Sinorhizobium fredii: one gene and its partners. The main gene of each other region encodes a partner of the protein of the gene in region 4 in a complex. Links are inferred from orthologs where the notes say so. Each region holds a gene or a part of one and is shown on either strand. Other genes may lie near its edges.

Evidence for each region.
Region 1: the proteins of accD (region 4) and NXT3_RS16120 are in contact, whole or in part, in a solved structure (PDB 8UXZ), measured with the Escherichia coli proteins. The link is inferred for Sinorhizobium fredii from one-to-one orthologs.
Region 2: the proteins of accD (region 4) and accB are in contact, whole or in part, in a solved structure (PDB 8UXZ), measured with the Escherichia coli proteins. The link is inferred for Sinorhizobium fredii from one-to-one orthologs.
Region 3: the proteins of accD (region 4) and accC are in contact, whole or in part, in a solved structure (PDB 8UXZ), measured with the Escherichia coli proteins. The link is inferred for Sinorhizobium fredii from one-to-one orthologs.

The regions. Positions count from the first base shown.
Region 1 is NZ_CP024307.1:3,273,457-3,281,128, forward strand. What follows is about bases 495-3,385. They hold NXT3_RS16120 (acetyl-CoA carboxylase carboxyltransferase subunit alpha), read left to right. Parts: upstream 495-1,408; coding sequence 1,409-2,362; downstream 2,363-3,385. Other genes in these bases: xerD (site-specific tyrosine recombinase XerD), read left to right, coding at 495-1,345; NXT3_RS16125 (L,D-transpeptidase family protein), read left to right, coding at 2,640-3,385. Also shown: NXT3_RS16105 (shikimate kinase), read right to left, coding at 1-101; NXT3_RS16110 (hypothetical protein), read left to right, coding at 258-407; more of xerD, read left to right, coding at 404-494; more of NXT3_RS16125, read left to right, coding at 3,386-4,064; NXT3_RS16130 (sulfurtransferase TusA family protein), read left to right, coding at 4,064-4,300; NXT3_RS16135 (CobW family GTP-binding protein), read right to left, coding at 4,364-5,494; NXT3_RS16140 (D-alanyl-D-alanine carboxypeptidase family protein), read right to left, coding at 5,561-6,646; NXT3_RS16145 (M20 aminoacylase family protein), read left to right, coding at 6,816-7,672. UniProt on the Escherichia coli protein: Component of the acetyl coenzyme A carboxylase (ACC) complex. First, biotin carboxylase catalyzes the carboxylation of biotin on its carrier protein (BCCP) and then the CO(2) group is transferred by the carboxyltransferase to acetyl-CoA to form malonyl-CoA.
Region 2 is NZ_CP024307.1:1,452,320-1,460,051, reverse strand. The notes cover bases 4,911-7,732. They hold accB (acetyl-CoA carboxylase biotin carboxyl carrier protein), read left to right. Parts: upstream 4,911-5,994; coding sequence 5,995-6,471; downstream 6,472-7,732. Other genes in these bases: accC (acetyl-CoA carboxylase biotin carboxylase subunit), read left to right, coding at 6,484-7,732; aroQ (type II 3-dehydroquinate dehydratase), read left to right, coding at 5,525-5,971; NXT3_RS07010 (DsbA family protein), read left to right, coding at 4,911-5,380. Also shown: NXT3_RS07020 (Rne/Rng family ribonuclease), read left to right, coding at 285-3,041; NXT3_RS07015 (pyridoxal phosphate-dependent aminotransferase), read right to left, coding at 3,227-4,384; more of NXT3_RS07010, read left to right, coding at 4,613-4,910. UniProt on the Escherichia coli protein: This protein is a component of the acetyl coenzyme A carboxylase complex; first, biotin carboxylase catalyzes the carboxylation of the carrier protein and then the transcarboxylase transfers the carboxyl group to form malonyl-CoA.
Region 3 is NZ_CP024307.1:1,448,353-1,454,197, forward strand. Bases 3,045-5,845 are described here. They hold accC (acetyl-CoA carboxylase biotin carboxylase subunit), read right to left. Parts: upstream 5,217-5,845; coding sequence 3,873-5,216; downstream 3,045-3,872. Other genes in these bases: NXT3_RS06985 (DUF2155 domain-containing protein), read left to right, coding at 3,045-3,178; aat (leucyl/phenylalanyl-tRNA--protein transferase), read right to left, coding at 3,249-3,863; accB (acetyl-CoA carboxylase biotin carboxyl carrier protein), read right to left, coding at 5,229-5,705; aroQ (type II 3-dehydroquinate dehydratase), read right to left, coding at 5,729-5,845. In the rest of the region: Asp-tRNA(Asn)/Glu-tRNA(Gln) amidotransferase subunit GatB, read left to right, coding at 1-1,028; NXT3_RS06970 (GNAT family N-acetyltransferase), read left to right, coding at 1,031-1,528; NXT3_RS06975 (GNAT family N-acetyltransferase), read left to right, coding at 1,629-2,087; NXT3_RS06980 (NADH:ubiquinone oxidoreductase subunit NDUFA12), read left to right, coding at 2,211-2,606; more of NXT3_RS06985, read left to right, coding at 2,726-3,044. UniProt on the Escherichia coli protein: This protein is a component of the acetyl coenzyme A carboxylase complex; first, biotin carboxylase catalyzes the carboxylation of the carrier protein and then the transcarboxylase transfers the carboxyl group to form malonyl-CoA.
Region 4 is NZ_CP024307.1:24,234-31,819, forward strand. The notes cover bases 4,645-7,586. They hold accD (acetyl-CoA carboxylase, carboxyltransferase subunit beta), read left to right. Parts: upstream 4,645-5,629; coding sequence 5,630-6,544; downstream 6,545-7,586. Other genes in these bases: trpB (tryptophan synthase subunit beta), read left to right, coding at 4,645-4,732; trpA (tryptophan synthase subunit alpha), read left to right, coding at 4,738-5,577; NXT3_RS00160 (bifunctional folylpolyglutamate synthase/dihydrofolate synthase), read left to right, coding at 6,681-7,586. Also shown: phaZ (polyhydroxyalkanoate depolymerase), read left to right, coding at 1-1,122; NXT3_RS00130 (DUF2852 domain-containing protein), read left to right, coding at 1,304-1,723; NXT3_RS00135 (M48 family metallopeptidase), read left to right, coding at 1,910-2,665; NXT3_RS00140 (phosphoribosylanthranilate isomerase), read left to right, coding at 2,841-3,515; more of trpB, read left to right, coding at 3,512-4,644.

The DNA of each region.
Region 1 (7,672 bases), 3.2 Mb from region 4 along the record:
CCCGCCCCCATCAGGCCGATAAAAATGAGATTGCGTTTACCGAGAGCGAGCTTCGCCCGCTCGGCGAGCGTCGCGGAATCCGGTTCGGTCACATCGTTCATTAGGCGTCACAGTCCCCATTCCCCTTCCGTATCGACAAATCGGCGGGGGGCGTCAAGTCGTCGCGCCGGCCGGGCCACGCTTCTTGAACTTGCCGGACGAGCCGTTCATATAGATCACGGTTCCGCAATGGCGTTATTCGCGTACTGGAGACTGAAATGCCAACCCTGTTCCGGTTCCTGTTCTTCTGCGCCGTGGTGGCCGGCATGATCTATGGAACCATGGTGGCGCTCGTCACCTTCGTCGAACCGGTAGAGCGGGACGTGACGGTGCGCATTCCGTCCGAACGGGTCAACAAGCCGCAATGACCGATCTTTCGGAGGCCCACCTCGAAGCTTTCCTGGAAATGATGAGCGCCGAACGAGGCGCGGCGGTCAACACGCTGCAATCCTACGAACGCGATCTCAGGGATGCCAGCTCCTTCCTGCGCACCTGCGGGACGCGGCTCAATGCCGCCACGGCCGACGATCTGAGACGCTATCTCTCGCATCTTGCCGGCGAGGGCTTCAAGCCTTCCTCGCAGTCACGCCGGCTGTCGGCCCTTCGGCAATTCTACAAGTTCCTCTATGCGGAAGGGCTGCGCGGCGACGACCCTACCGGCATTCTCGACGCGCCCAAGAAGGCGCGCGCCTTGCCGAAGACGCTCAGCGTCGATGACGTCACCCGGCTGATCGGCCAGGCCGAGGCGGAGGCCGGCTCCGGCGCCGAAGACGCCTTCGCGAAGCGTCGCATGCACGCCCTCCTGGAGCTTCTTTATGCGACCGGCATGCGCGTCAGCGAGCTCGTGTCGCTGCCGGCAAGCGTGCTTGCGCAGAACGGACGCTTCCTGGTGATCCGCGGCAAGGGAAACAAGGAACGGCTCGTGCCGCTGTCGCAGGCCGCGATCCGCGCCATGCGGACCTACGGGGCCGAGTTGCGCGAAAGAGCGGCGGAAACGGAGAGCCCCTGGCTCTTCCCCTCCTTCGGCAAATCCGGTCACCTGCCGCGCCAGGTCTTTGCCCGCGACCTCAAGAGTCTCGCGGCTCGTGCCGGCATCAAGGTCGCGGCGATCTCGCCGCATGTGCTGCGCCATGCATTCGCCAGTCACCTCCTCGCCAATGGCGCCGACCTGCGCGCCGTGCAGGAACTGCTCGGCCATTCGGACATTTCGACGACACAAATCTATACGCATGTGCTTGAAGAACGGCTGCACGAGCTGGTGCAAAACCACCACCCCCTTGCCAAACAGGCGAAAAAACAGGATTAGGACCGCCGGGCAGGTTGGCTTTGCCGGACGGTCCTTGTCGCAAAACGATCGGAAACGCATCTCATGCACAACTATCTCGACTTCGAAAAACCCATCTCTGATCTCGAGGGCAAAATCCTCGAATTGAAGAAGCTTGCCGGCGAAGACGAGAGCGTGAACACTTCCGATGAGATCGCGCGGCTCGAGGGACGTGTCCGCGATGCGATGGCGGAGATCTATTCCAAGCTGTCGCCCTGGCAGAAGACTCAGGTTGCGCGCCACCCGTCCCGGCCGCATTTCCTCGACTATGCCGCGGAGCTCTTCACCGAGTTCACGCCGCTTGCCGGCGACCGAAACTATGCGAACGACGATGCGATCCAGGCGGGTCTCGCGCGGTTCCGCGGCGCGCCGGTCGCGGTGATCGGACAGGAGAAGGGCAACGACACGAAGTCGCGCATCAAGCACAATTTCGGCAGCCCGCGCCCCGAGGGCTACCGCAAGGCGGTCCGCGTCATGGAAATGGCCGACCGGTTCGGCCTGCCGCTGATTACCCTGGTCGACACCGCCGGCGCCTATCCCGGGGTCGGCGCCGAGGAGCGCGGCCAGGCCGAGGCGATCGCCCGTTCGACCGAAATGTGCCTCAACGTCAAGGTGCCGATCGTCACTGTAGTGATCGGCGAAGGCGGCTCCGGCGGAGCGATCGCGATCGCGACGGGCAACCGCGTCTATATGCTCGAGCACGCGATCTACAGCGTCATCTCGCCGGAGGGTGCGGCCTCGATCCTCTGGCGCGACTCGACGCGGGCGAAAGAAGCGGCCAGCAACATGAAGATCACCGCCGAGGACCTGAAGGCGCTCGGCGTCATCGACGGCATCATTCCCGAACCGATCGGCGGCGCCCATCGCGACGCGCAGGCCGTGATCGGCCGCACCGGCACGGTCATCGCCGATGCACTGAAGGAGCTATCCGGCCGCAATGGCGACGAACTGCGCGCCGACCGCCGTCAGAAATACCTGAACATCGGCCGCAATCTCTGAGCGGCGAGGCAGAGCGTGATCCTGACCGCCTTCCGCTTTAGCCTCGTTCAGCGCCCGGGATTAACCATTGCGATCAACTTGGCGCGCTCGACAACCGGAAATCGGGACTGTGGCCAAATCTTGGCCATATTCATGGGGTCATGAGAAACGGCCGTTCGCAGGGGGCGCCTGCACGGTTAAGATTTCGTGAAGGATAATGACTTACTGATTCGTTGACACCTCTCCCTCGCGGAAGGGGCGTGCACGGATGGAATCTGGCTAAAACGGGCTTTTGCCGATGCGTTTCAGGAATCTTTTTGTCACCGCCGTCATTGCAGCCGCGCTCGCCGGCTGCACCAACGAAACGCTCGATTCGGTCAATCTCTCCTCCGTCAAGAACAAGACCGAATACCAGCTGTCCGGCAAGATCGTCGGCAAGATGAAGGAACTGGGGATGCAGAAGACATCCCCGATCCTGTTGCGCATTTTCAAGGAAGAGGGAACGCTCGAGGTCTGGAAGGCGAATGCGTCAAGCCGCCTCCAGCTCTTGAAGAGCTATAAGATCTGTGCCTGGTCGGGCAAGCTCGGCCCCAAGGTGAAGGAAGGTGACCGTCAGGCGCCGGAGGGCTTCTATCCGCTCTATCCGCACCAGATGAACCCCAATTCGAACTATTACCTGGCGATCAATACCGGCTTCCCCAACACCTATGACAGGGCGAATGGCCGCAGCGGCACGCATCTGATGATCCACGGCGCCTGCTCGTCGTCGGGCTGCTATTCGATGACCGACGAGCAGATCATCGAGATCTTCGCGCTCGCCCGCGACGCCTTCAAGGGCGGTCAGGAGAGCGTCCAGCTTCAGGCCTTCCCCTTCCGCATGACGGCCGAGAACATGGCCCGCCACCGCGACAATCCGAACATCGAATTCTGGAAGATGCTGAAGGTCGGCTACGACCAGTTCGAAGTCACCAAACGTCCGCCGCAGGTCAATGTCTGCGAGAGGAAATACGTCTTCAATCAGCAGTCCGACGGCAGCTTCAACCCTGCCGGCCAGTGCCCCGCCATGTCGACGCCGCCGGCCTTGCAAGTGGCCATGGCGAATTTCGACAAGGACTACCAGCGCGATTATCAGAAGGCGCTGAAGAAATACGACGGCATGGTTTGGTATGAGCCGAGCGAAGCGGAGCGCAAGGCAATCGTCGCCGAGCAGCGCAAGGGCCGCGAGCTTGCCTATGCGCCGACCGGCACGTCGCTCGACGCCGGCAAGCTGATGAAGGTGAGCGATCTCGAAAAGCGGCTCGCCGAGCAGAAGGAGGCCGAAGAGGCCAAACAGGCGGCGTTGATCCAGAAGGAAGCTCTGGAGAAGGCGACGCGCGACGGCAAGGCCGTACCCGTGCCGCAGCAGAGCCCGATCGAGCGCCCGGTTCAGCAGGCGGCGCTGCAGACGGCGCCTACCCAGAAATCCTTCTGGAACCTGTTCTCGAAAAGCGAGCCCGCGGCGCCGGCACCGGCCAACCAGGCGCCCGCCGAGCAGAGCGCAGTCCAGCCGGGGGCTCAACAGGCGGCTGCGACCCAGCAGCACCCTGCCGGCACTCAGCAACAGGCAGCCACGCCGGCCGGGGCCAATCCGCAAGTGGCCACGGCCCCTGCAGCCGGCAGCGAAACGGCGCCGGCGGAACAGCCGCCGAAGAAGCGTCCGTTCTGGAAGATCTGGGGCAATTGATGCCGGACGAGCCAAGGGTGGTCTATGATTTGAGGGGGCTGAAATGCCCCCTTCCCGTTTTGAAGACGCGCAAGCGAATGGAAACGATGGCGCCCGGCGGGCTCATCGAGGTCGAGACGACCGATCCGCTGGCCGTGATCGACATTCCGCATTTCTGCAACGAGGATGGGCACCGGCTCGAGCAGGCGGCATCGACCGCCGGCGGCCATCGCTTTCTCATTCGCAAGAAGACGTGACGGCGGAGATTCCGGCGCTCTCTATTATGACGCCTGTGGGCAGGAAGGGGCAAAGCGGCTTGATCAGAACTTCACACCGGGCACGGCGAGCGGGTTGTCGGTGAGCGCCTGCGCATCCGGACGGTCGACGCGCGGCTTGCCGGTGAAGGCATCGAAGAGATCGCGCACGAAAGCCTCTTCGAGCCCCTTGGTGATCAGCACCATCCGGGTGCGCCGGTCGGCTGGGTCCGGCCAGGCGGCAAGCCGTTCAGGCGCGTGAAAGACGGACTGGACGCCGTGCAGGACCACCGGGCGCTCCGGCCGGTCCGCGACGCAAACGATCGCCTTCATACGCAACAGCTTCTCGCCATGGGCCGAGCGCAACAGGTCGACGAACATTTCGAGCGCCATCGGCTCGATCGGCCGGTCGTGAACGATGCTGAAGGAGCGGATGTCGGAGCCGTGGCGATTGACGTCGTGGTGGTGGTGATCGTGCCCATGATCATGGCCGTGGTGATGGTCATGATCGTCACTTCCATCGAGCTCGTCCTGCAGCCAGCGGCCGACATCGGCAACTTTGGTGGATGGATCGTAGAGCCCGCAGGCGAACAGGTCGGCCCGCCCCGCCTCTTGCCCGTCGCCGTCGAAGATTGGCGCGCGCGGATTGAGGTCCTTCAGAAGGTCAGCCAGCGCGTCGAGCTGTTCCTTACCGGAAAGCCCCGTCTTGCTGATCACCAGCCGGTCGGCCACGGCGACCTGCTTCAGCGCCTCGATGTGCTTTGCGATCGTCTGGGCCCCATTCACCGCATCGACGACAGTCACTACGCCGTCGAGGCGGAAGTTCTGGGCGATCACCGGATTGCCGAGCACCGACTGCAGCACCGGCGCCGGGTCGGCCAGGCCGGTCGTCTCGATGACGACGCGCTTCAGCGGCTTGATCCGCCCGGTCTGCATTCGGTCCATCAGGTCGGCGAGCGTGTCGACCAGTTCACCGCGGACCGTACAGCACAGGCAGCCGTCGGAAAGCTCGATCACCCCGTCGCTCGACGCCTCGACAAGCAGGTGATCGATCGAGACATCGCCGAATTCGTTGATGATCACGGCGGTGTCGGCAAGCGCCGGATCCTTCAGCAAGCGGTTCAGAAGGGTCGTCTTGCCCGCACCGAGGAAGCCGGTGAGGATCGACACCGGCACGACCGGCAGTGGACCGTTCATGGAAAGAACTCCGTCATAGACCTTGGCGGCGTCCGGGCGGAAACCGCAATCGCATTCCCATCGCGCTCAGAAGCTGGGGCGCGGCACCGGAACCGGGACGTTGGCGAGCTCGGCGACATCACCCTGCCCGGCGACATCGCTGCCTGCCTTGGCGGTCTTGTCGCCGCTGCCCGGAATAAGCCCGGCGAAGGCCAGCTTCAGCGGACGGTTGATCTCGTGGATATAGGGCGACAGCAGCTTCTGCCGGCCGCCCTCGTCGCGGCCTTCGCTACGGACCTTCGCCGCCTGCTTGGAGCAGATCTCCTTGCTGACGTCCGAAACCACTTCACGGCCTTCGCCGTAAGGCGCGATGGCGGTCAGCGACGGTTTTCCGGCCGCAGGGGTCGTCAGCGCCATCTGAAGAAGCCGGGCCGACTCGTCGGCGCGGGCGCCGAGGCTATCCTCGCCGAGCACGACCGATATGACGCTGCGACCAGAACGGCTCGCCGACGATACTTGGTTGAAGCCCGACGCGCAGATGAAGCCGGTCTTCATGCCGTCGGCCCCTTCGAAGCGGCCGATCAGCATATTGTAGTTTGCATAGTCCTTCTTGCCGGTGGTGAAGCCTTCCAGCGAGAAATAGGAGGCATATTGCGGAAACTCGCGCTTCAGCGTGATGGCCAGAACGGCAAGGTCACGCGCGGTCGTGTATTGGCCCTGCCCCGGCAAGCCGTTGGCATTGATGAAATGCGACGAGGTCATGCCGATCCGCCGCGCTTCCGCGTTCATGCGGTCGATGAAAGCCTGCTCCGTTCCGCCGACCGTTTCCGCAATCGCCACGGCGACGTCATTAGCGGATTTGACGAGCATCATCTTCAACGCGCTGTCGAGCGTCATCGCCTGCCCGGGCTTGTAGAACATCTTGCTCGGCGGCTCGGCCGCCGCGTTCTTCGTCATCACCACCGGGCTTTCCAGCGTCAGCTGTCCCGCCTGGATTGCCCGAAACGTCGTATAGGCCGTCATCAGCTTGGTCAGCGACGCCGGGTACCATTTCTGGAAGATGTCCTGATGCTCGTAGACCTTGAGAGTTGCGACGTCGACAACGAGCCGCGGATTGGCCGACGCCGGAAGCGCCGCCGCCAATGCCGCACAAACACCGGCAAAAACGCCCATCGCGCCTGCCCTGTTGCGCATCAGAAGTCGAACTGTCACCACTATCTTAACCTCGAATTTCCGCAGTTGCCTCGTATCGTCCGGCTATTTAGCCTATATGGCAAGGAGATGGCAAAGCCCATTCACCTCGCCGTCAGGCCACCACCGAACAGACCCACAGGGAAGCATCATGCCGATATTGAACCGCGCTGCCGAACTCCAGAACGAAGTGACCGAATGGCGGCGCCATCTGCACATGAACCCGGAGCTCCTGTTCGCGGTGGAAAATACGGCAGCCTTCGTCGAAAGGAAACTGAAGGAATTCGGCGTTGACGAGATCGTGACCGGCCTCGGCCGGACGGGCGTCGTAGGGCTTATCCGCGGCAATCTCGGCCCCGGCCGCACCATCGGCCTCAGGGCCGACATGGACGCCCTGCCGATCACCGAGACGAGCGGCAAGGCCTGGTCGTCGACGACCCCCGGCAAGATGCATGCCTGCGGCCACGACGGCCACACCGCCATGCTGCTTGGTGCAGCGAAATATCTCGCCGAGACGCGCAACTTCGCCGGCAGCGTCGCCGTCATCTTCCAGCCGGCCGAGGAAGGCGGCGGCGGCGGCAACGAGATGGTCAAGGACGGCATGATGGAACGCTTTGCCATCGAGGAGGTCTATGGCATGCACAATATGCCGGGCATGCCGGTCGGTCATTTCGGAAGTCGCGTCGGGCCGATCATGGCCTCGACCGACGAGTTCACCATCACCATCAAGGGGCGCGGCGGCCATGCGGCGCAGCCGCACAAGACCATCGATCCGATCGCCATCGGCGCGCAGATCGTCAATGCGCTGCAGACGATCGCCTCGCGCACCGTCGACCCGCTTGCCTCCATCGTCGTTTCCGTCACCAAGTTCAATGCCGGCTTCGCCCACAACGTCATTCCGGAACAGGCGGTCCTGGCCGGCACGGTGCGCGCGCTGACGCCCGAGGTGCGCGACACCGGCGAGACGCGCATCCGCCAGATCGCCGAAAGCATTGCCGGCGCCTATGG
Region 2 (7,732 bases), 1.4 Mb from region 4 along the record:
GATGGTGATTTTCACCGACTGCCCGCAAGCGGGCGTATTCATCGGACCTCCCCTCGAGGTCCAGGACATTGGCATTCTTGTTTGGTCTTTGATGTGACTCAGCAGCATCGGTCAGGAGTAAAGAGGCCCCGGGACGAGATCGTTCCGGCTGCCGTCTGGCTGCTGCACCATCACCTGCGCCAAACAGGACCTTTCACATCCGGCGCAGCTTCCGACGAGTTCGACAGCCTTCCAAGCGAAGTGCCTCTGTCTGCCGTTGCCCTGCGCCGAGGAGCAGAGCTTAGATGGCAGAGAAAATGCTTATCGATGCGTCTCACTCAGAGGAGACGCGCGTCGTTGTCGTTCGCGGGAACCGCATAGAAGAATTCGATTTCGAATCGGAACATAAGAAGCAAATCCGCGGCAATATCTATCTGGCCAAGGTGACCAGAGTGGAGCCGTCGCTGCAGGCGGCCTTCGTCGATTATGGCGGCAATCGCCACGGCTTCCTGGCCTTCGCCGAAATTCACCCCGACTACTATCAGATCCCCCTCGCCGACCGTCAGGCGCTGTTGAAGGCGGAAGCCGAAGAGGCCCGCCGCGAGGACGACGTCGAGCCGGTCGAGACCGCAGACGAGCAAACCGTCGCGCCGACAAGGGACGAGGCTCCGGCTGAAGAAGCCGCCGCGGCCGAACCGGAAACGGAAGTCAAGGCAGAGGCGGAGAAGCCGAAGGCCAAGCCGAAGCGCACGCGCCGGGCGAAAGCCAAGGCCAGCGAACAAAAGGAAGAGGCGCAGGGCGACGCCGAGGCGAGTGATGAGGGCAGCAGCGGCGAAATGGCCGCGATGGTCGACGTCGACTCGATCTCCGAGGACGTCGATGCGCGCCGCCGCCGCGACGATGATGACGACGATGACGACGGCCATGACGGCGAGAAGGAAATCATCGAGTCTGTCGGCGCAGAAGATGCGATGGAAGAGGTTCCGGACCGGCAGGTCCGCAAGCCGCGAAAGCAGTACCGCATCCAGGAAGTGATCAAGCGCCGGCAGATCCTGCTCGTCCAGGTCGCGAAGGAAGAACGCGGCAACAAGGGCGCGGCGCTCACCACCTATCTTTCGCTCGCGGGCCGCTATTCGGTGCTGATGCCGAACACGGCGCGCGGCGGCGGCATCTCCCGCAAGATCACCAACTTGCAGGACCGCAAGCGCCTCAAGGAAATCGCCCGCGGTCTCGACGTGCCGCAGGGCATGGGCGTGATCCTGCGCACCGCTGGCGCCAACCGCACCAAGGTCGAGGTCAAACGCGACTTCGAATATCTGATGCGGCTGTGGGAGAACGTCCGCACGCTGACCTTGAACTCCACCGCCCCCTGCCTCGTCTATGAGGAAGGCAGCCTGATCAAGCGTTCGATCCGCGACCTCTACAACAAGGATATCAGCGAGATCATCGTCTCCGGCGAAGAGGGCTACAAGGAAGCCAAGAGCTTCATGAAGATGCTGATGCCGAGCCACGCGAAGGTCGTGCAGCCCTATCGCGACGTGCATCCGATCTTCTCGCGTTCCGGCATCGAAGCCCAGCTCGACCGCATGCTGCAGCCGCAGGTGACGCTGAAGTCGGGCGGCTATATCATCATCAACCAGACCGAGGCGCTTGTCTCGATCGACGTGAACTCCGGTCGCTCGACCCGCGAGCATTCGATCGAGGATACCGCGCTGCAGACCAACCTGGAGGCGGCCGAGGAAGTCGCGCGCCAACTGCGTCTTCGCGACCTTGCCGGCCTGGTGGTCATCGACTTCATCGACATGGAAGAAAAGCGCAACAACCGCGCCGTCGAGAAGAAGCTTAAGGACTGCCTGAAGAACGACCGGGCGCGCATCCAGGTCGGCCGCATCTCGCATTTCGGCCTGCTTGAAATGTCGCGCCAGCGCATCCGCGCCTCGGTGCTCGAAAGCACGATGCAGTCCTGCCCGCATTGCAACGGCACGGGCCACGTTCGCTCGCAGTCTTCCGTCGCGCTGCATGTGCTGCGCGGTATCGAGGAACATCTGCTAAAGAACACCACGCACGACATCGCGGTCCGCACGATCCCGGAAATCGCGCTCTACCTTCTCAATCAGAAGCGCGGCACGATCACCGACTATGAGCGGCGCTTCGGCGTCTCGATCATCATCGAGGCGGACGCGCATGTCGGCGCCCAGCACTTCGCGATCGACAGAGGCGATCCGGTCGAGAATCCGGTGAAGATCGAGCAGCTTCTGCATTTCGAGCCGGAGCCGGAAGAAGAAGAAGAAGAAGAAGACATCGTCATCGAGGAGGATCTGGACGAGGAGGAAGCGGAAGAGACCGCGGCCGAGCGTCCGGGACAGCCGAAGGCGCAGGCCTCCGACGACCAGGGCGGCCGCAAGCGCAAGCGCCGTCGCCGGCGGCGCGGCAAGGGTGCCGGCCACGGACCGGAATCGGTCGCGGCGGAAGCCGGAGACGCGCTTGATGGCGCGGCTGACGAAGGCGACGAGTCCGAGGACGAAGGCGAGGTCCAGGATGCCTTGACGGCAGACGGGGATCAGAAGCGCAAGCGTCGCCGTCGCGGCAAGCGGGGCGGCCGCCGCAACCGGCCAGAAGCCGAAGGTGAGGCCGCTCTTGCTGCAGAGTCCGATGACGAGCCGGCCGATGCCGAAGAGGCAGCGGACGCCAACGACGCCGATGCAGCTGCCGCCGCGGCCGTCGAACAGGTCGTGAATGCGGCGTCTGTCAAGGCCGAGACTCCCGCTGCCGAAGCCAAGCCGGCGAAACCGAAGCGCAGCCGCAAGAAAGCCGTGGCCGCCGAGGCACCGGCGGAAAATGCCGACACGGCGGCCGAACAGGCTGTCGAAGCGCAGCCGGATGAAACCGGTCCTGCTCAAGTCGAGGAAGCGGTTGCAGACCTGGAGGCCGGCAAGCCCGCACGGACGACGATTGCTTCCGAGCCCGTGGTCACATCGAATGTGGCCAAGGCCGACAGCAGCGAAGAAGAGGCAGCCAAGCCGAAAAAAGGCGGCTGGTGGCAGCGCCGCGGCTTCTTCTGAGAAAGCATAGGCTTACCAAGCAAAAGGCCCGGAACATTCCGGGTCTTTTTTGTTACTACATGCCTCCTTAAATCGACCTCGATTTAGGGAGGCATGCAGTAATTCAAAGTGCTACAGGGACCTTTGCGCGTCTGATAAGACGCGCGGCGCTGTAGTAGCGGTCGACGCGCCCGACCCGAAGGCGGTTATTTCAACCAATGCGCAATGCGGTCCATCGCTTCGGCCATTTCGGCGGGCGCGCCGGCATAGGAAAAACGCATGCTGCGATGCCCTTCGAGCGGATCGAAATCGAAGCCGGGCGTGGCGGCGACATTGATCTCGGCGAGCATGCGACGGGCGAAGGCCATGCTGTCGTTGGTGAAGCGGCTGACGTCGACATAGGCATAGAAGGCGCCGTCCATCGGTGAAGCGATCGAAAAGCCCATCTCCGGCAAACGCGTCAGCAGGAGGTCGCGATTGGCGGCATAGGCCCGCTTGTAACCATCCAATTCCTCATGCGCGCCGAGGGCGGCCTCCGCGGCAACCTGGGAGAGCTCCGGCGGCGAAATATAGAGGCTCTGGGCAATGCGCTCGAAGACACGCACCTGAGCCTCCGGCAGCACCATCCAGCCGATGCGCCAGCCGGTCATACAATAATATTTCGAAAACGAATTGATGACGACCGCATCGTCGGCGATCTCGAGGACCGAGGTCTCCTCGCCGGCAAAGGTCAGCCCGTGATAGATCTCGTCGGAGATGAAAGCGATCGATCGGGCGCGGCAATAGTCGGCGAGCGCCTTGAGACGCTCCCTTCCCGTGACTGTGCCGGTCGGGTTTGCAGGGCTGGCAAGAAGCACCCCCTTCAGAGGCTTGCCGGCCTGCGCCGCCGCCCGCTCCAGGCTTTCGGGCGTGAGCGTAAACCCTGTATCGGCGTTGGCTTCGATCTCGACCACGCTCAGGCCGAGCGCGGCCATGATATTGCGGTAGGCAGGATACCCGGGCCGCGCGATGGCGACGCAATCGCCCGGATCGAAGAGAGCCAGGAAGGCCAGATTGAAGCCCGCGGAGGAGCCGGTGGTGATCGCAACCCGCTGCGGATCAAGCGCGATGCCGTGGCGGCTCTGATAGTGGGCGGCGATTGCCCGCTTCAGCGAGAGGGTCCCGAGGGCGTCGGTATAGCCGAGGCGGCCGTGCTCCAGCGCCCGCCGCGCCGCCTCCAGCGCGGCCTTTGGGGCGGGATGGGCCGGCTGGCCGACCGCCATCGAGATGACGGGATGGCCGGCATCGCGGCGACGCGTCGCTTCCGCCAATACATCCATGGCATGGAACGGTTCGACGGCGCTGCGTTTCGACATCTGTGCCAATGGCTGACCCTCGCAAGTTGACTGGACGCCCGCCCTTTGCCCGATCGCTGCACGCTTCACAAGTATGGGAGCGCCGCAATTCGGCAGATTTTGCCGTTTCGTTTCGCGCCCGCGCACCCTATGCTCGCTTTCGACGGCAGGCTCGCTATCGTCGTTGTCTATGAAGATGCGTTGACGCGGCAGTGCGAAATGGGCGACAGACAGGTACGAGAAGACAACGAGGGAATGATGACGCTCAGGAAGAAGATGATTGCCGCCGGAGCGCTGATCGCGCTTGCAGCCGGCATTGCCCTGCCCCAATCCGCGGCGGCGCTCGATGCAAAGCAGAAGGAAGAGATCGGCGCCTTCATCAAGGAATATCTCATCGCCAATCCGGAAATCATGCTGGAAGTGCAGGAAGCCCTGTCCGCCAAGCAGCGCGCCAAGCAGCAGGAAGCTTCGCAAGCGGCGATCGCCAAGAACGAAAAGGCGATCTTTAATTCCGCCTACGACGTTACGCTCGGTAACCCCAAGGGCGACATCACCATCGTCGAATTCTTCGACTATAATTGCGGCTACTGCAAACGGGCGCTGTCGGACATGGACGAGATCATCGCCAACGACAAGAATGTCCGTTTTGTCTTGAAGGAACTCCCGATTCTCGGCCCCGACTCGCTTGCCGCGCACAAGGTCAGCGCCGCCTTCCGCTCGATCGCGCCGGAGAAATACGGCGACTTCCACCGCGCCCTGCTCGGCGCCGAGGAGCGGGCGACGGAGGAAACGGCGATCGCCGTTGCCGCCAAGCTCGGCGTTACCGAAGAGCAATTGCGCGACAAAATGGAAGACGATCCGAATGACGCCGCGGTGCGCGAAGCCTACATGCTCGCCAACGATCTCGGCATCACCGGCACCCCCTCCTACGTCATCGGCAACGAGGCGGTTTACGGCGCCGTCGGCGCCGCCGAAATCACCGGGAAGGTCGCCAACATGCGCGAGTGCGGCAAGACCACCTGCTGACAGCCGAAGCGGAACGCGTCACGTCGTTCAGCCTTTCCCATCCGCCTATGACTTGTGGACAAATCCCCCGGGAGACCGGGGGGCTTTCCCTCGCCGAACCATCGGTCTATAGGTAACCCTCCCATCATCGGACCGGAATCCCTTATGCCCTCGACGATTTTTGTGCTGAACGGCCCAAACCTGAATGCCCTCGGCAAGCGCGAACCAGGCATCTACGGCGGCCAGACCCTGGCCGATATCGAGGCGATGTGCAAAGCGGAGGGGAAGCTCCTGGGCTTCGACGTCGATTTCCGCCAATCCAACATCGAAGGCGTGCTGGTCGACTGGCTGCACGAGGCCGGCGAAAAGGCCGCCGGCGTCGCCATCAATCCGGCCGCCTACGGGCACACGTCGATTGCCATGCACGATGCCATTCGTGCCATCACCGTCCCCGTCGTCGAATTGCATCTTTCCAACATTCATGCGCGCGAGGAATTCCGCCACAAGTCGATGATTGCGCCGGCCGTCAAGGGCGTGATCTGCGGCTTCGGCGCGCAGAGTTACATTCTGGCGCTGCATGCGCTAAAGAACCTGACAAACACGTCGAAATAAGAAGTACACGAGGCTCATATCCCATGGCTGACAAGAAACCCGGTATCGATCAGGCGCTGATCCGCGATCTCGCCAATATCCTCAAGGATACCGACCTGACCGAGATCGAAGTGGAACAGGACGATCTGCGCATCCGCGTCTCGCGAAACGGCACGCCTGTCGCCATGCCCATGGCGGCAATGCCCAGCTATCAGCTCCCGGCGGCCGTTGCCGCTGCACCCGCGTCGATGGCTGCGCCCGTCGCAGCAGAAGGCGGCCACAATGCCAAGAATGCGGTAACCGCGCCAATGGTCGGCACGGCCTATCTCGCTCCCGCTCCCGGCGCCCGCCCGTTCATCGAAGTCGGCGCGACCGTCAAGGAAGGCCAGACGATCCTGATCATCGAGGCGATGAAGACGATGAACCAGATTCCGGCGCCGCGCTCGGGCAAGGTGACGGAAATTCTCGTGCAGGATGCCGCCCCCGTCGAATTTGGCGAACCCCTGATCGTGATCGAATAAGGCGCGTTGGCGATGATCTCGAAAATCCTCATTGCCAATCGCGGCGAAATCGCGCTCCGCGTGCTGCGCGCCTGCAAGGAGCTCGGCATCGCGACCGTCGCCGTGCATTCGACTGCAGACAGCGACGCCATGCACGTGCGGCTCGCAGACGAGAGCGTCTGCATCGGGCCGCCGCCGTCGCGCGAGAGCTATCTGAACATCCATCAGATCGTCGCCGCCTGCGAGATCACCGGCGCGGATGCGGTGCATCCCGGTTACGGCTTTCTTTCTGAGAATGCCAAGTTCGCGGATATCCTCGAAGCGCACGGCATCACCTTCATCGGCCCGACGGCGGAGCACATCCGGCTGATGGGCGACAAGATCACCGCCAAGAAGACGGCGGAAGAGCTCGGAATCCCGGTCGTTCCCGGCTCCGACGGCGAGGTGAAGCCGGAGAACGCGCTGAAAGTCGCCCGCGAGATCGGCTTTCCGGTCCTGATCAAGGCGACCGCCGGCGGCGGCGGGCGCGGCATGAAGGTCGCCAGAACCGAGGAAGACCTCGAGCACGCCGTCGCAACGGCACGTTCCGAGGCCGCAGCCGCCTTCGGCAATGACGCGGTCTATATGGAGAAGTTTCTCGGAAAGCCGCGCCATATCGAGATCCAGATCGTCGGCGACGGCGAAGGCAATGCGATCCATCTCGGCGAACGCGACTGCTCGCTGCAGCGCCGCCACCAGAAGGTCTGGGAAGAAGCCAACTCCCCGGCGCTCAACGTCGAGCAGCGCATGAAGATCGGCCAGGTCTGCGCCGACGCAATGAAGAAGATGAAGTATCGCGGCGCCGGCACGATCGAGTTTCTCTACGAGGACGGCGAGTTCTATTTCATCGAAATGAACACGCGCTTGCAGGTCGAGCATCCGATCACCGAAGCGATCACCGGCATCGACCTGGTGCATGAGCAGATCCGCGTGGCATCGGGCGCCGGCCTTTCGGTCAAGCAGGAAGACGTCGTCTTCTCCGGCCACGCCATCGAATGCCGCATCAATGCCGAGGATCCGCGCACCTTCGTTCCCTCCCCGGGTACGATCACGCATTTCCACGCGCCCGGCGGTCTCGGGGTGCGGGTCGACAGCGGCGCCTACCAGGGCTACCGCATCCCACCCTATTATGACAGCCTGATCGGCAAGCTGATCGTCCACGGCCGGACCCGCGTCGAATGCATGATGCGTCTGCGCCGCGTGCTCGACGAGTTTGTCATCGACGGAATAAAGACGACGTTGC
Region 3 (5,845 bases), 1.4 Mb from region 4 along the record:
AGCATCCCTCCATGTCCTATGTCGATCTCAACCGCTCCGGCGTGGCGCTGATGGAGATCGTCTCGAAGCCGGACCTGCGCTCGTCGGACGAGGCCAAGGCCTATCTCACCAAGCTGCGCTCGATCGTGCGCTATCTCGGCACCTGTGACGGCAACATGGACGAGGGCTCCATGCGCGCCGATGTCAACGTCTCGGTGCGCCGCCCGGGCGAGGCGTTCGGCACGCGCTGCGAGATCAAGAACGTCAACTCCATCCGCTTCGTCGGCCAGGCGATCGAGTACGAGGCCCGTCGCCAGATCGCGATTCTCGAGGATGGCGGCACGATCGACCAGGAGACGCGGCTCTTCGACCCGAACAAGGGCGAGACCCGCTCAATGCGCTCCAAGGAGGATGCGCACGATTACCGCTATTTCCCCGATCCGGATCTGTTGCCGCTCGAGTTCGACGATGCCTTTGTGGAGGCGCTCGAGGCCGATCTGCCGGAGCTGCCGGACGACAAGAAGGAACGTTTCGTACGCGACCTCGGGCTGTCGGTCTATGATGCCTCGGTTCTCGTCTCGGAAAAGGCGATCGCCGACTACTTCGAGGCAGTGGCCGAAGGGCGCGACGGCAAGATTGCCGCCAACTGGGTGATCAACGACCTGTTGGGCGCCTTGAACAAAGCCGGCAAAGCCATTGAAGAGACTCCGGTTTCGCCGGCCCAGCTCGGCGGCATCATCGATCTCATCAAGGCGCGGACGATCTCCGGCAAGCTCGCCAAGGATCTCTTCGAGATTCTCTGGAACGAGGGTGGCGACCCGGCCGAAATCGTCGAGAGCCGCGGCATGAAGCAGGTTACCGACACCGGCGCCATCGAGAAGGCGGTTGATGAAATCATCGCCGCCAACCCGGACCAGGTGGAGAAGGCCAAGGCGAAGCCGTCGCTGGCCGGCTGGTTCGTCGGCCAGGTGATGAAGGCGACCGGCGGCAAGGCCAACCCGCAGGCCGTGCAGGCTCTCGTCAAGTCCAAGCTCGGCATCGAAGAGTGACGATGTTCTTCGTCCGCACGGCGAGCGAGCGCGACCTCGAGAAGGTGCGCGCTCTGCTTGTCGAGACTTGGCATGCGACCTATGACAGCCTCTATGGCGTCGACAAGGTTAACGAACTGACGGCCAAGTGGCACTCGCTTGATGCCCTGAGGGCTCGGCTGCGACACAAGAATGGGGAATTCGTCGTTGCGGACAATGGCAAGGAGATCGCCGGCATGGGCTTCGCGGCGATGTCGGAGACGCTTGCAAAGACCGCCATTCTTCATCAGCTCTACGTCCTGCCGAAATACCAGCGGCAGGGCATCGGCGGCGACATGTTCGCCGAACTCGAAACCTGTTTTCCGGATGCCGAGCGCATGCGGCTGGAGGTCGAGCCGGAGAACCTGAAGGCGCTCGCCTTTTATCGGGCGCATGGCTTCTCGGACGTCGGAAAGACGGCCAACTGCGGAGAGGACGACTCCGGTGTGCCAGCGCTGGTTCTTGAGAAGCGCCTTTCCTGATCTGCCGGGTGCCCGGCGCTCCACATGCGCTGTCACAACGCTGTCGCCTCACCATGTTTGATGCGCCATCTGAACATCTGCATGTCGGGGTAGCACGGTCATGGAATCAGAGATTCGCAAAGCTGAACGCGAAGACCTGCCGGCGATCATTGCCCTGTTTGCAAATGACACCCTTGGCGGTCACGGCGACACGATCGACGCCGAAGCCTTTGCCGATTATCTGGCCGCTTTCGAGCGGATCAAGGCCTCGACGCACCAGGCGCTCTACGTCGCCTGCGTCGGTGGCGAGGTCGTCGGGACTTTCCAGACGGCACTCTCGATATCGCTTCCCGGGCGCGGCAGTTCCAGCCTGGTGATCGAGGCCGTGCAGACCAGGGAAGATATGCGCGGCCGTGGTATCGGTGAACGGATGGTCCGCCACGCCATTGCCGAGGCGCGGGAAAAGGGTGCCGCGAAAGTGCGGCTGACGTCCAACGCGTCGCGAGTCGACGCCCATCGCTTCTATGAACGCCTTGGTTTCGAGCGCAGCCATTTCGGCTTCAATATGCCGGTGAAATGACCGCCGGGCCGGTGGAATCACTGGACAAGGCCACTGGACAAGGCATGAGTGGCACGGCATAAGCGGGGACGCGATTTGGATATCCGGCCGCCCCTTCGATCGGCCGGCAAGGGACGAATGCCTATGAAGCTCCTGCTGCAGATTTTCACCTGGTGGAACGGACAGACGATCGGTACGCGCTTCCATACCTGGCGGCATGGCCAGCGTGTCGGTGAAGACGAGTTCGGCAATGTCTACTATCAGGGCGGCACGGATTCCGAGGGCCGCACGCGGCGCTGGGTGATCTATAACGGCCCGGCCGAGGCCTCTGCCATTCCTCCAGGCTGGCACGGCTGGATGCATCATCGCACCGACATTTCGCCCGCCGACGAAAAATACGCCGCACGCGAATGGCAGCAGCCGCACCGCCCGAACCCGACCGGCACGCCCAACGCCTATCGGCCGAAGGGTTCGCTCGCCAATGCAGGCCTGCGCCCGCGCGTGACCGGCGACTACGACGCCTGGACACCGCGCTCCTAGTCGCAATCGGGCCGCCGCCCCGATCTCGACTCTCGAGCATTGATCACGGCGCAGCCACATTTTCGGTTTAGCGCCTGAGGGCTATCCAGGAAAAACAGTATCGCAGGGGATTGGCGGGAATGGCAGGTTTCTGTCTGCGGAATTTGATCGGCCGGACGGCCCGAAGCATCGGCCTTGCATTTCTTCTGGCCCTGCCGTTGATTTCCGCCGTCGAGCCGGCGCGCGCCGCGCGCCTCTCGAACGCCGTCGCGGTCTTTTCCGGCATCGACAAGATCACCGGCCGCATCACCACCTTCGACGTCTATATCGGCGAGACGGTGCAGTTTGGCGCTCTGCAGGTGACCCCGCATGTCTGCTACAGCCGCGACGAGACGGAGGCACCGAAGACCACCACTTTCGTAGATGTCGACGAGATCACGCTCGACCGAAAGATCCGCCGCATCTTCACCGGCTGGATGTTTGCCGACAGCCCGGGCCTCAACGCCGTCGAGCACCCCGTCTATGACGTGTGGCTCCAGTCCTGCAAGCCAAACTCCGACGTTCCTCCGCCGGATACAGCGGCGAAGCAGTAGGGCGCCCTTCTACCCAAATGCATGCTGAGGGCGTCGGTTTGCCTGAAAGACGCCTGCTCCGCCGTGTTGACTAAAATTCGAGATTCGGCGAGGCGATAGCCCGGGCGAGCAGCAGGTCATATTCGGCCTTCGGCACGTCCACAGCGCCGAAGGATTTCAAATGGTCGGTGGTAAACTGGGTGTCGAGCAGCTGGAAGTGCTTTGCGCGAAGCCTCTCGACAAGATGGACAAGGCAGATTTTCGAAGCGTCGGTGCGTAGCGAGAACATGCTCTCGCCGAAGAAGGCCGCCCCGAGCGAGACACCGTAGAGGCCGCCAACGAGCCTGTCGCCCTCCCAGGCTTCGACGCTATGGGCGTAGCCCATGCGGTGCAATGCCGCGTAGAGGGAACGGATCTTGTCGTTGATCCACGTGGTCGGCCGACCCGGCGCGGGCTGCGCGCATCCCTCGACGACCGATTCGAAAGCCGTATCGAAGCGGATATCGAAGGGCCGCTTGCGGATTCGCTTGGCGAGACTGTGAGAGATGTGAAACCGATCCAGCGGGATGACGCCGCGAATCTCCGGCTCGACCCAGAAGAGCTCCGGATCGTCTGCCGAATCGGCCATTGGAAACAGGCCGATGGAATAGGCGCGCAACAACATGTCCGGGGTGATTTCCGGTTGTTTGCTGCGCGGTCCTTTCAATCTCGTACCCTATGCGGACGTTGCGGCCAGATGATGCTCCAGCCAGTGAATATCGTAATCACCGTTGGCGATATCCTGATTGTTTATCAGGTCTTGGAAAAGCGGCAACGTCGTCTTTATTCCGTCGATGACAAACTCGTCGAGCACGCGGCGCAGACGCATCATGCATTCGACGCGGGTCCGGCCGTGGACGATCAGCTTGCCGATCAGGCTGTCATAATAGGGTGGGATGCGGTAGCCCTGGTAGGCGCCGCTGTCGACCCGCACCCCGAGACCGCCGGGCGCGTGGAAATGCGTGATCGTACCCGGGGAGGGAACGAAGGTGCGCGGATCCTCGGCATTGATGCGGCATTCGATGGCGTGGCCGGAGAAGACGACGTCTTCCTGCTTGACCGAAAGGCCGGCGCCCGATGCCACGCGGATCTGCTCATGCACCAGGTCGATGCCGGTGATCGCTTCGGTGATCGGATGCTCGACCTGCAAGCGCGTGTTCATTTCGATGAAATAGAACTCGCCGTCCTCGTAGAGAAACTCGATCGTGCCGGCGCCGCGATACTTCATCTTCTTCATTGCGTCGGCGCAGACCTGGCCGATCTTCATGCGCTGCTCGACGTTGAGCGCCGGGGAGTTGGCTTCTTCCCAGACCTTCTGGTGGCGGCGCTGCAGCGAGCAGTCGCGTTCGCCGAGATGGATCGCATTGCCTTCGCCGTCGCCGACGATCTGGATCTCGATATGGCGCGGCTTTCCGAGAAACTTCTCCATATAGACCGCGTCATTGCCGAAGGCGGCTGCGGCCTCGGAACGTGCCGTTGCGACGGCGTGCTCGAGGTCTTCCTCGGTTCTGGCGACCTTCATGCCGCGCCCGCCGCCGCCGGCGGTCGCCTTGATCAGGACCGGAAAGCCGATCTCGCGGGCGACTTTCAGCGCGTTCTCCGGCTTCACCTCGCCGTCGGAGCCGGGAACGACCGGGATTCCGAGCTCTTCCGCCGTCTTCTTGGCGGTGATCTTGTCGCCCATCAGCCGGATGTGCTCCGCCGTCGGGCCGATGAAGGTGATGCCGTGCGCTTCGAGGATATCCGCGAACTTGGCATTCTCAGAAAGAAAGCCGTAACCGGGATGCACCGCATCCGCGCCGGTGATCTCGCAGGCGGCGACGATCTGATGGATGTTCAGATAGCTCTCGCGCGACGGCGGCGGCCCGATGCAGACGCTCTCGTCTGCGAGCCGCACGTGCATGGCGTCGCTGTCTGCAGTCGAATGCACGGCGACGGTCGCGATGCCGAGCTCCTTGCAGGCGCGCAGCACGCGGAGCGCGATTTCGCCGCGATTGGCAATGAGGATTTTCGAGATCATCGCCAACGCGCCTTATTCGATCACGATCAGGGGTTCGCCAAATTCGACGGGGGCGGCATCCTGCACGAGAATTTCCGTCACCTTGCCCGAGCGCGGCGCCGGAATCTGGTTCATCGTCTTCATCGCCTCGATGATCAGGATCGTCTGGCCTTCCTTGACGGTCGCGCCGACTTCGATGAACGGGCGGGCGCCGGGAGCGGGAGCGAGATAGGCCGTGCCGACCATTGGCGCGGTTACCGCATTCTTGGCATTGTGGCCGCCTTCTGCTGCGACGGGCGCAGCCATCGACGCGGGTGCAGCGGCAACGGCCGCCGGGAGCTGATAGCTGGGCATTGCCGCCATGGGCATGGCGACAGGCGTGCCGTTTCGCGAGACGCGGATGCGCAGATCGTCCTGTTCCACTTCGATCTCGGTCAGGTCGGTATCCTTGAGGATATTGGCGAGATCGCGGATCAGCGCCTGATCGATACCGGGTTTCTTGTCAGCCATGGGATATGAGCCTCGTGTACTTCTTATTTCGACGTGTTTGTCAGGTTCTTTAGCGCATGCAGCGCCAGAATGTAACTCTGCGCGCCGAAGCCGCAGATCACGCCCTTGACGGCCGGCGCAATCATCGACTTGTGGCGGAA
Region 4 (7,586 bases):
CGCGCCACGCGGCGCTATGGTAAGCCGGAATTCGGCCTGCCCGAGACGGTCGTCGACGGCCAGCCTGTGCCGGTCCGCGAGAAGATCGTCTGGCGGGCGCCCTTCTGCAACCTCATCCATTTCGAACGGTCGCTGCCGAAGGGAAGGACGCCGGACCCGAAGGTGCTGCTCGTCGCACCCATGTCCGGCCACTACTCGACCTTGCTGCGCGGCACGGTCGAAGCGCTTCTGCCGCATTCGGACATCTACATCACGGACTGGCTGGATGCCCGCATGGTGCCGCTCAGCGAAGGCACTTTCGATCTCGACGATTACATCGACTACGTCATCCAGATCCTGCATCACCTCGGACCCGATACCCATGTGATCGGCGTCTGCCAGCCGGCCGTGCCGGTTCTCGCCGCGGTCGCTTTGATGGAGGCGGAGAACGACCCGCTCTCGCCCGCGTCGATGACGCTGATGGGTGGACCGATCGATACCCGCATCAACCCGACCGCCGTCAATCAGCTGGCCGAGCAGCGGCCGGTCGACTGGTTCCGCGACAATGTCATCATGCCGGTGCCATGGCCGCAACCGGGCTTCATGCGCATGGTCTATCCGGGCTTCCTTCAGCTTTCGGGCTTCATGTCGATGAATCTCGACCGCCATCTGGTCGCCCACAAGGAGTTCTTCGCCCATCTCGTCAAGAACGATGGCGATGCCGCCGACAAGCACCGCGACTTCTACGACGAATATCTCGCGGTCATGGATCTCACCGCGGAATTCTACCTGCAGACAGTGCAGGTGGTGTTCATGCAGCATGCCTTGCCGAAGGGAGAAATGATGCATCGCGGCAAGCGCGTCGATCCGACGGCGATCCGCAAGGTGGCGCTGCTGACGGTCGAGGGCGAGAACGACGACATTTCCGGCGTCGGCCAGACCCAGGCGGCGCAGACGATCTGCACCAACATTCCGGAGCACATGCGTCAGCACTACATGCAGCCGGACGTCGGGCACTACGGCGTCTTCAACGGCTCTCGCTTCCGCGGCGAGATCGCACCGCGCATCGTCGCCTTCCAGCGCGAGCATTCGCGCCACTCGAGGCCAGTGAAGCAGATCATCAAGGGAGGCAAATCGGCCTAGCTCCACCTGACGCGGGCTTTTCGACCGCGGCCTAAAGCATCCTGAGGCGGCGATTTGCTGCCGCAGGATCAAGGGTTTGTCCGATTCCCATCCGGCGCATCTTGCAGTCATCTCCTGCCTTTCCCACATCGTTTTCATCGGGCCGCAACGGGCGGTCCGCTGACTGCGAGGAATACTGACGATGAACCAATCTGCATTGATCCGTCCGGACTGGACGCCTGCGACCATTGCATTGATGGTGCTCGGTTTCGTGGTGTTCTGGCCGCTCGGCCTGGCGATGCTCGCTTACATCCTCTTCGGCGACAAGCTGAAGACCTTCAAGAAGGACGCCAACGACAGCGTGGACCGCATGTGCGCCGGCTTCCGCCGGAGCAATCGTGGCCATTGGGCCCACCATCGGACCGGCAATGTCGCCTTCGACGACTGGCGCGAGGCGGAACTTGCGCGTCTCGACGAGGAACGCCGCAAGCTGGACGAGATGCGCGAGGAATTCGACGCCTATGTCCGCGAGCTCCGGCGCGCCAAGGACCAGGAGGAATTCGACCGCTTCATGCGCGAGCGCAAGAACGGCCGCCCCGGCCCGGCACCAGAGACCGCCTGATTGACAGGAATGGCATCCCGGCGTTTCACATGAAACGCCGGGACTACAGCGCCGCGCGTCCTATCAGACGCCGCAAAGGTCGCTGTAGCACTTTGAATTGCTGCATGTATCCATAAATCGAGGTCGATCTAAGGACACATGCAGTAGGCAGCTGCCAGCGGACGGCGAATCGGCTAGAAAGGCCTCATGTTTCCCTCCTTCAAGCGCCGCCGCGGCAGTGAAACGCGCCCCGATATCACGCGTGACATCGAGGTGGCCGGCAAGCGTCTTCCCTTGACCATCCGCCAGAACGCACGCGCGACACGGATGACCTTGCGCATCGAGCCCGGCGGGCGCGCCCTGAAACTCACCGTTCCCGAAGGTCTGCCGGAGCGCGAGGTCAGCGCATTTCTCAGCCGCCATCAGGGCTGGCTGATGACCAAACTCGCGCGCTTCTCCGGCGAAAGCGAGCTCGAAGACGGCGGAACCATCTTCATCCGCGGCGTCGCCCATCGCATCGAGAGGACCGGCCGGATTCGCGGCCTTACAGAGCCCGTCATCGTCGACGATGAGGCGGTGTTGCGGGTCGGCGGCGCGGAGGAGCACCTGCGCCGGCGGATTGCCGACTACCTGAAGAAGGAGGCGCGCCTCGAATTGGAGCGCCTCGTCGCCGTCTATGCCGGCCGAATCGGCCGCCGCGTCCGGTCGTTGAGCCTCAAGGACACCCGCAGCCGCTGGGGCTCCTGCTCCGCCGAAGGTGACTTGAGCTTTTCCTGGCGCATTGCCATGGCGCCGCCGAAGGTGATCGCCTATCTCGCCGCCCACGAGGTCGCCCATCTTGAGGAGATGAACCACGGCCCCGATTTCTGGGCGCTGTGCGAAAGGCTCTGCGCGGATACCAACGAGGCCAGGCGCTGGCTGAAGCGCAACGGCACCATGCTGCACTCCATCGATTTCGGCTAAGTTCACGGTTGAGTTTGGCCGATGGTGACGAGAGACGGGGACTGGACGGTGCGGACAACCGCCGAAACTGAAGTAAGCCCGACTGAAAACGCCCGGCCAAAGTCTCTTAGGATGACGCGCTGCAGAGCAACGGTTTTGCTCGACTCGGACGGTATTTCGTGCAAGGTCGCTTGCCATGAAAACGGAAGTGAAAATATGTGGACTGAAGACCGCGGAGGCGGCGGAGCATGCCGTGGCGCTCGGGGCCACGCATATCGGCTTCATCTTCTTTCCCAAGAGTCCGCGCAACATCGAGCCTGACGACGCCGGCCGGGTGGCCGAACGTGTTCGCGGCCGCGCGAAGATCGTCGCCGTCACCGTGAATGCCGACAATGACGATCTCGACGAGATCGTGTCCGCGCTGAAGCCCGACATCCTGCAGCTTCACGGCTCCGAAGATCCGGACAGGGTTCTGACGATCAAGGCGATCTACGGCCTGCCGATCATGAAGGCGCTGTCGATCCGCGATGCCTCGGATCTCGAAAGGATCGATGCCTATGTCGGCATCGTCGATCGCTTCCTTCTCGATGCTAAGCCGCCGGCCGGGTCCGAACTACCCGGAGGCAATGGTGTCTCTTTCGACTGGAGGCTGCTCGACGCGCTTGACGGGAGCGTCGATTACATGCTTTCCGGTGGACTGAATGCGGAAAATATCGGCGAGGCTCTTGCGCTGACCGGCGCCAGCGCCGTCGATATATCCTCCGGGGTGGAGAGCGCCCCGGGTGTCAAGGATTTGAAGCTCATGGATGCATTTTTCGGCGGTGTCCGACGCGCCGAAGCCGTAGTGCCACGATCAGGGAGCAGGACGTGAATCAGCCGCTAAAACCGAACTCCTTCAGGGCTGGACCGGACGAGGACGGCCGGTTCGGTATTTTCGGCGGCCGTTTCGTCGCCGAGACTCTGATGCCGCTGATCCTCGACCTCCAGGACGAGTGGAACAAGGCCAAGAACGACGCGGCCTTCAAGGCCGAGCTCGATAGGCTCGGTGCTCACTATATCGGCCGGCCGAGCCCGCTCTATTTCGCCGAGCGCCTAACGGCTGAGCTCGGCGGCGCCAAGATCTATTTCAAGCGCGAGGAGCTGAACCACACCGGCTCGCACAAGATCAACAATTGCATAGGCCAGATCCTGCTCGCCAAGCGAATGGGCAAGACCCGCATCATCGCCGAGACCGGTGCCGGCCAGCACGGCGTCGCTTCGGCGACCGTCGCCGCCCGCTTCGGTCTTCCCTGCGTCGTCTACATGGGCGCCACCGACGTCGAGCGCCAGGCGCCGAACGTCTTTCGCATGAAGCTTCTCGGTGCCGAGGTGAAGCCCGTGACCGCCGGCAACGGCACGCTGAAGGACGCCATGAACGAGGCGCTGCGCGACTGGGTGACGAATGTCGACAGCACCTATTACCTGATCGGCACGGCCGCCGGCCCGCATCCCTATCCGGAGATGGTCCGCGACTTCCAGGCGGTCATCGGCCAGGAGGCGAAAGAGCAGATTCTTGCCGCCGAAGGCCGCTTGCCGGACCTCGTCATTGCGGCGGTCGGCGGCGGCTCGAACGCGATCGGCATCTTCCATCCCTTCCTCGATGACGAGGATGTTCGGATCGTCGGCGTCGAAGCGGGCGGCAAGGGACTTGATGGCGACGAGCACTGCGCCTCGATCACCGCCGGCTCGCCGGGCGTGCTGCACGGCAACCGCACCTATCTGCTGCAGGACGGCGACGGCCAGATCAAGGAAGGCCACTCCATCTCGGCGGGCCTCGATTATCCCGGCATCGGTCCGGAGCATGCCTGGCTCAACGATATCGGCCGGGTCGAATATGTGCCGATCATGGATCATGAAGCGCTCGAAGCCTTCCAGACGCTGACGCGGCTCGAAGGCATCATTCCGGCGCTCGAGCCATCGCATGCGCTGGCCGAGGTCATCAAGCGGGCGCCGACAATGGGCAAGGACGAGATCATCCTGATGAATCTCTCCGGTCGCGGCGACAAGGACATTTTCACCGTCGGCAAAATTCTGGGAATGGGGCAGTAACGAGTATGACCGCACGCATGGAGCAGAGGTTCGCCGACGTCGCGGCGGAAGGTCGCCCGGTCCTTGTCACCTATTTCATGGGCGGCGATCCCGATTTCGAAACGTCGCTGGCGATCATGCAGGCGCTGCCGAAGGCGGGCGCCGACGTGATCGAACTCGGCGTGCCCTTTTCCGATCCGATGGCCGACGGCCCGGCGATCCAGCTTGCTGGCCAGCGCGCGCTTAAAGCCGGGCAGACGCTTGCCAAGACGCTCGACCTCGCCCGCCGCTTCCGGACTGAGGATCAGCGCACCCCGATCGTGCTGATGGGCTATTACAATCCGATCTACATCTACGGCGTCGAGCGCTTCCTGGATGACGCCGTCGAGGCGGGTGTCGACGGGCTGATCGTCGTCGATCTGCCGCCGGAAATGGACGACGAGCTCTGCATCCCGGCGCTGAAGAAGGGCATCAGCTTCATCCGTCTGGCGACGCCAACGACCGACGACCGCCGTCTGCCCAAGGTTCTCGAAAACACCTCCGGTTTTGTCTATTACGTCTCGATGACCGGCATCACCGGTTCCTCTCTGCCGGATCCGTCGCTGATTGCCGGCGCGGTGGCGCGGATCAAGTCGCATACGAAGCTGCCCGTCTGCGTCGGCTTCGGCGTCAAGACCGCCGAGCATGCGCGGGTGATCGGCGCTTCCGCCGATGGTGTCGTGGTGGGGACGGCGATCGTCAACCAGATCGCCTCGAGCCTGACGGAAAGCGGTCAGGCTACCGACGCGACGGTGCCGGGTGTGGAAGCTTTGGTTCGAGGGCTTTCGGCCGGGGTGCGGGCGGCGCGCCTTGCGGCAGCCGAATAATCGCCCATATTGGCGCGCAGAAGCCGAAGGACATCTTCAGGAGTCTACTTAAGTGAACTGGATCACAAACTACGTTCGGCCGAAGATCAATTCGATGCTCGGCCGCAGGGAAGTTCCGGAGAACCTCTGGATCAAGTGCCCTGAAACCGGCGAGATGGTGTTCCATCGCGATCTCGAAGAGAACAAGTGGGTCATCCCGCAGTCTGGCCATCACATGAAGATGCCGGCAAAGGCCCGGCTGAAGGATCTCTTCGATGGCGGAATCTACGAAACCCTGCCGCAGCCGAAGGTGGCGCAGGATCCGCTGAAGTTCCGCGATTCGAAGAAATATCTCGACCGCCTGCGCGACAGCCGGGCCAAGACCGAGCTCGAGGACACGATCGTCGCCGGCCTCGGCCTCGTCCAGGGCGTCAAGCTGGTCGCCGTCGTCCATGAGTTCAACTTCATCGGCGGTTCGCTCGGCATGGCGGCCGGCGAGGCGATCATCAGGGCCTTCGAGAAGGCGATTGCCGAGAAGTGCCCGCTGGTGATGTTCCCGGCTTCCGGCGGCGCCCGCATGCAGGAAGGCATCCTGTCGCTGATGCAGCTTCCGCGCACCACGGTTGCGGTCAATCTGCTGAAGGAAGCGGGCCTACCCTATATCGTCGTGCTGACCAACCCCACCACCGGCGGTGTCACGGCATCCTATGCGATGCTGGGCGACATCCACCTGGCCGAACCGGGTGCGGAGATCGGCTTTGCCGGCAAGCGGGTGATCGAGCAGACGCTCCGCGAAAAGCTCCCGGATGGCTTCCAGACCTCGGAGTACCTCCTGGAGCACGGCATGGTCGATATGGTCGTCAAGCGCCACGACCTGCCGGCGACGCTTTCGCGCCTGCTGAAGATCCTGATGAAGAAGCCGGCGGAGGCCGCAAGGCGCGAGAGCGGCTCCCAGGTTTCGCCCTTGCCGCTCGCAGCCCGGGCCTAGGCCGCCGCACCAGCTCTGTTTGATTCTCTAGACTTGTGCGCCTTTCCGGGGCGCGCAAACGTTGCTGTAAATGTTTTGATTCGCTGCAATTCCGTTTAGGAATCATCTGGCAGCGTCAATTTTTTGAGGCAAGAACATGGCGGCGGCACAGGTCAGCGAGGCGGCGCAGGAGATTGAAAAACTTCTGGCTCTGCATCCCAAGGGATTCGACCTGTCGCTCGACAGAATCACGCGGCTGCTGGCCGCGCTTGGCAACCCGCAGGACCGCCTGCCGCCGATCATCCACGTCGCCGGCACCAACGGCAAAGGCTCCGTCACCGCGTTTTCGCGGGCGATCCTCGAGGCTGCAGGCCTCAGCGTCCATGTGCACACGTCGCCGCATCTGGTGAACTGGCACGAGAGATATCGGCTCGGCGTCAAGGGCGGCAAGGGTGCGCTCGTCAGCGACCCGGTGCTGGCCGATGCTGTCCGGCGCGTGGCGGAAGCCAATGCCGGCCAGAAGATCACCGTCTTCGAGATCCTGACGGCCGTCACCTTCTTGCTTTTCGCGGAGCATCCGGCCGATGTCGCGGTCATCGAGGTCGGCCTCGGCGGCCGCTTCGACGCGACGAATGTCATTGTCCGGCCGGCGGTCTCTGTCATCATGCCGATCTCGCTCGATCACCAGGCCTATCTCGGCGACCGGGTGGAACTGATCGCCGCCGAGAAGGCCGGAATCATGAAGCGCGGCTGCCCGGTGGTGATCGGCCATCAGGAAGAAGACGGCGTGCGCGAGGTGCTGGTCGAAACGGCCGAGCGGCTCGGCTGCCCGATGTCCGTCTACGGCCAGGATTTCATGGCGCATGAGGAATTCGGCAGGCTGATCTTTCAGGACGAGAACGGCCTTGCCGACCTGCCGCTGCCCCGCCTGCCGGGCCGGCATCAATATGCCAATGCGGCGGCGGCGATCCGCGCCGTCCGGGCGGCCGGTTTCGACGTGCCGGAGGCGGCGATCGAGAAGGGCCTGGCCGGGGTCGAATGGCCGGGCCGGCTGCAGCGTCTT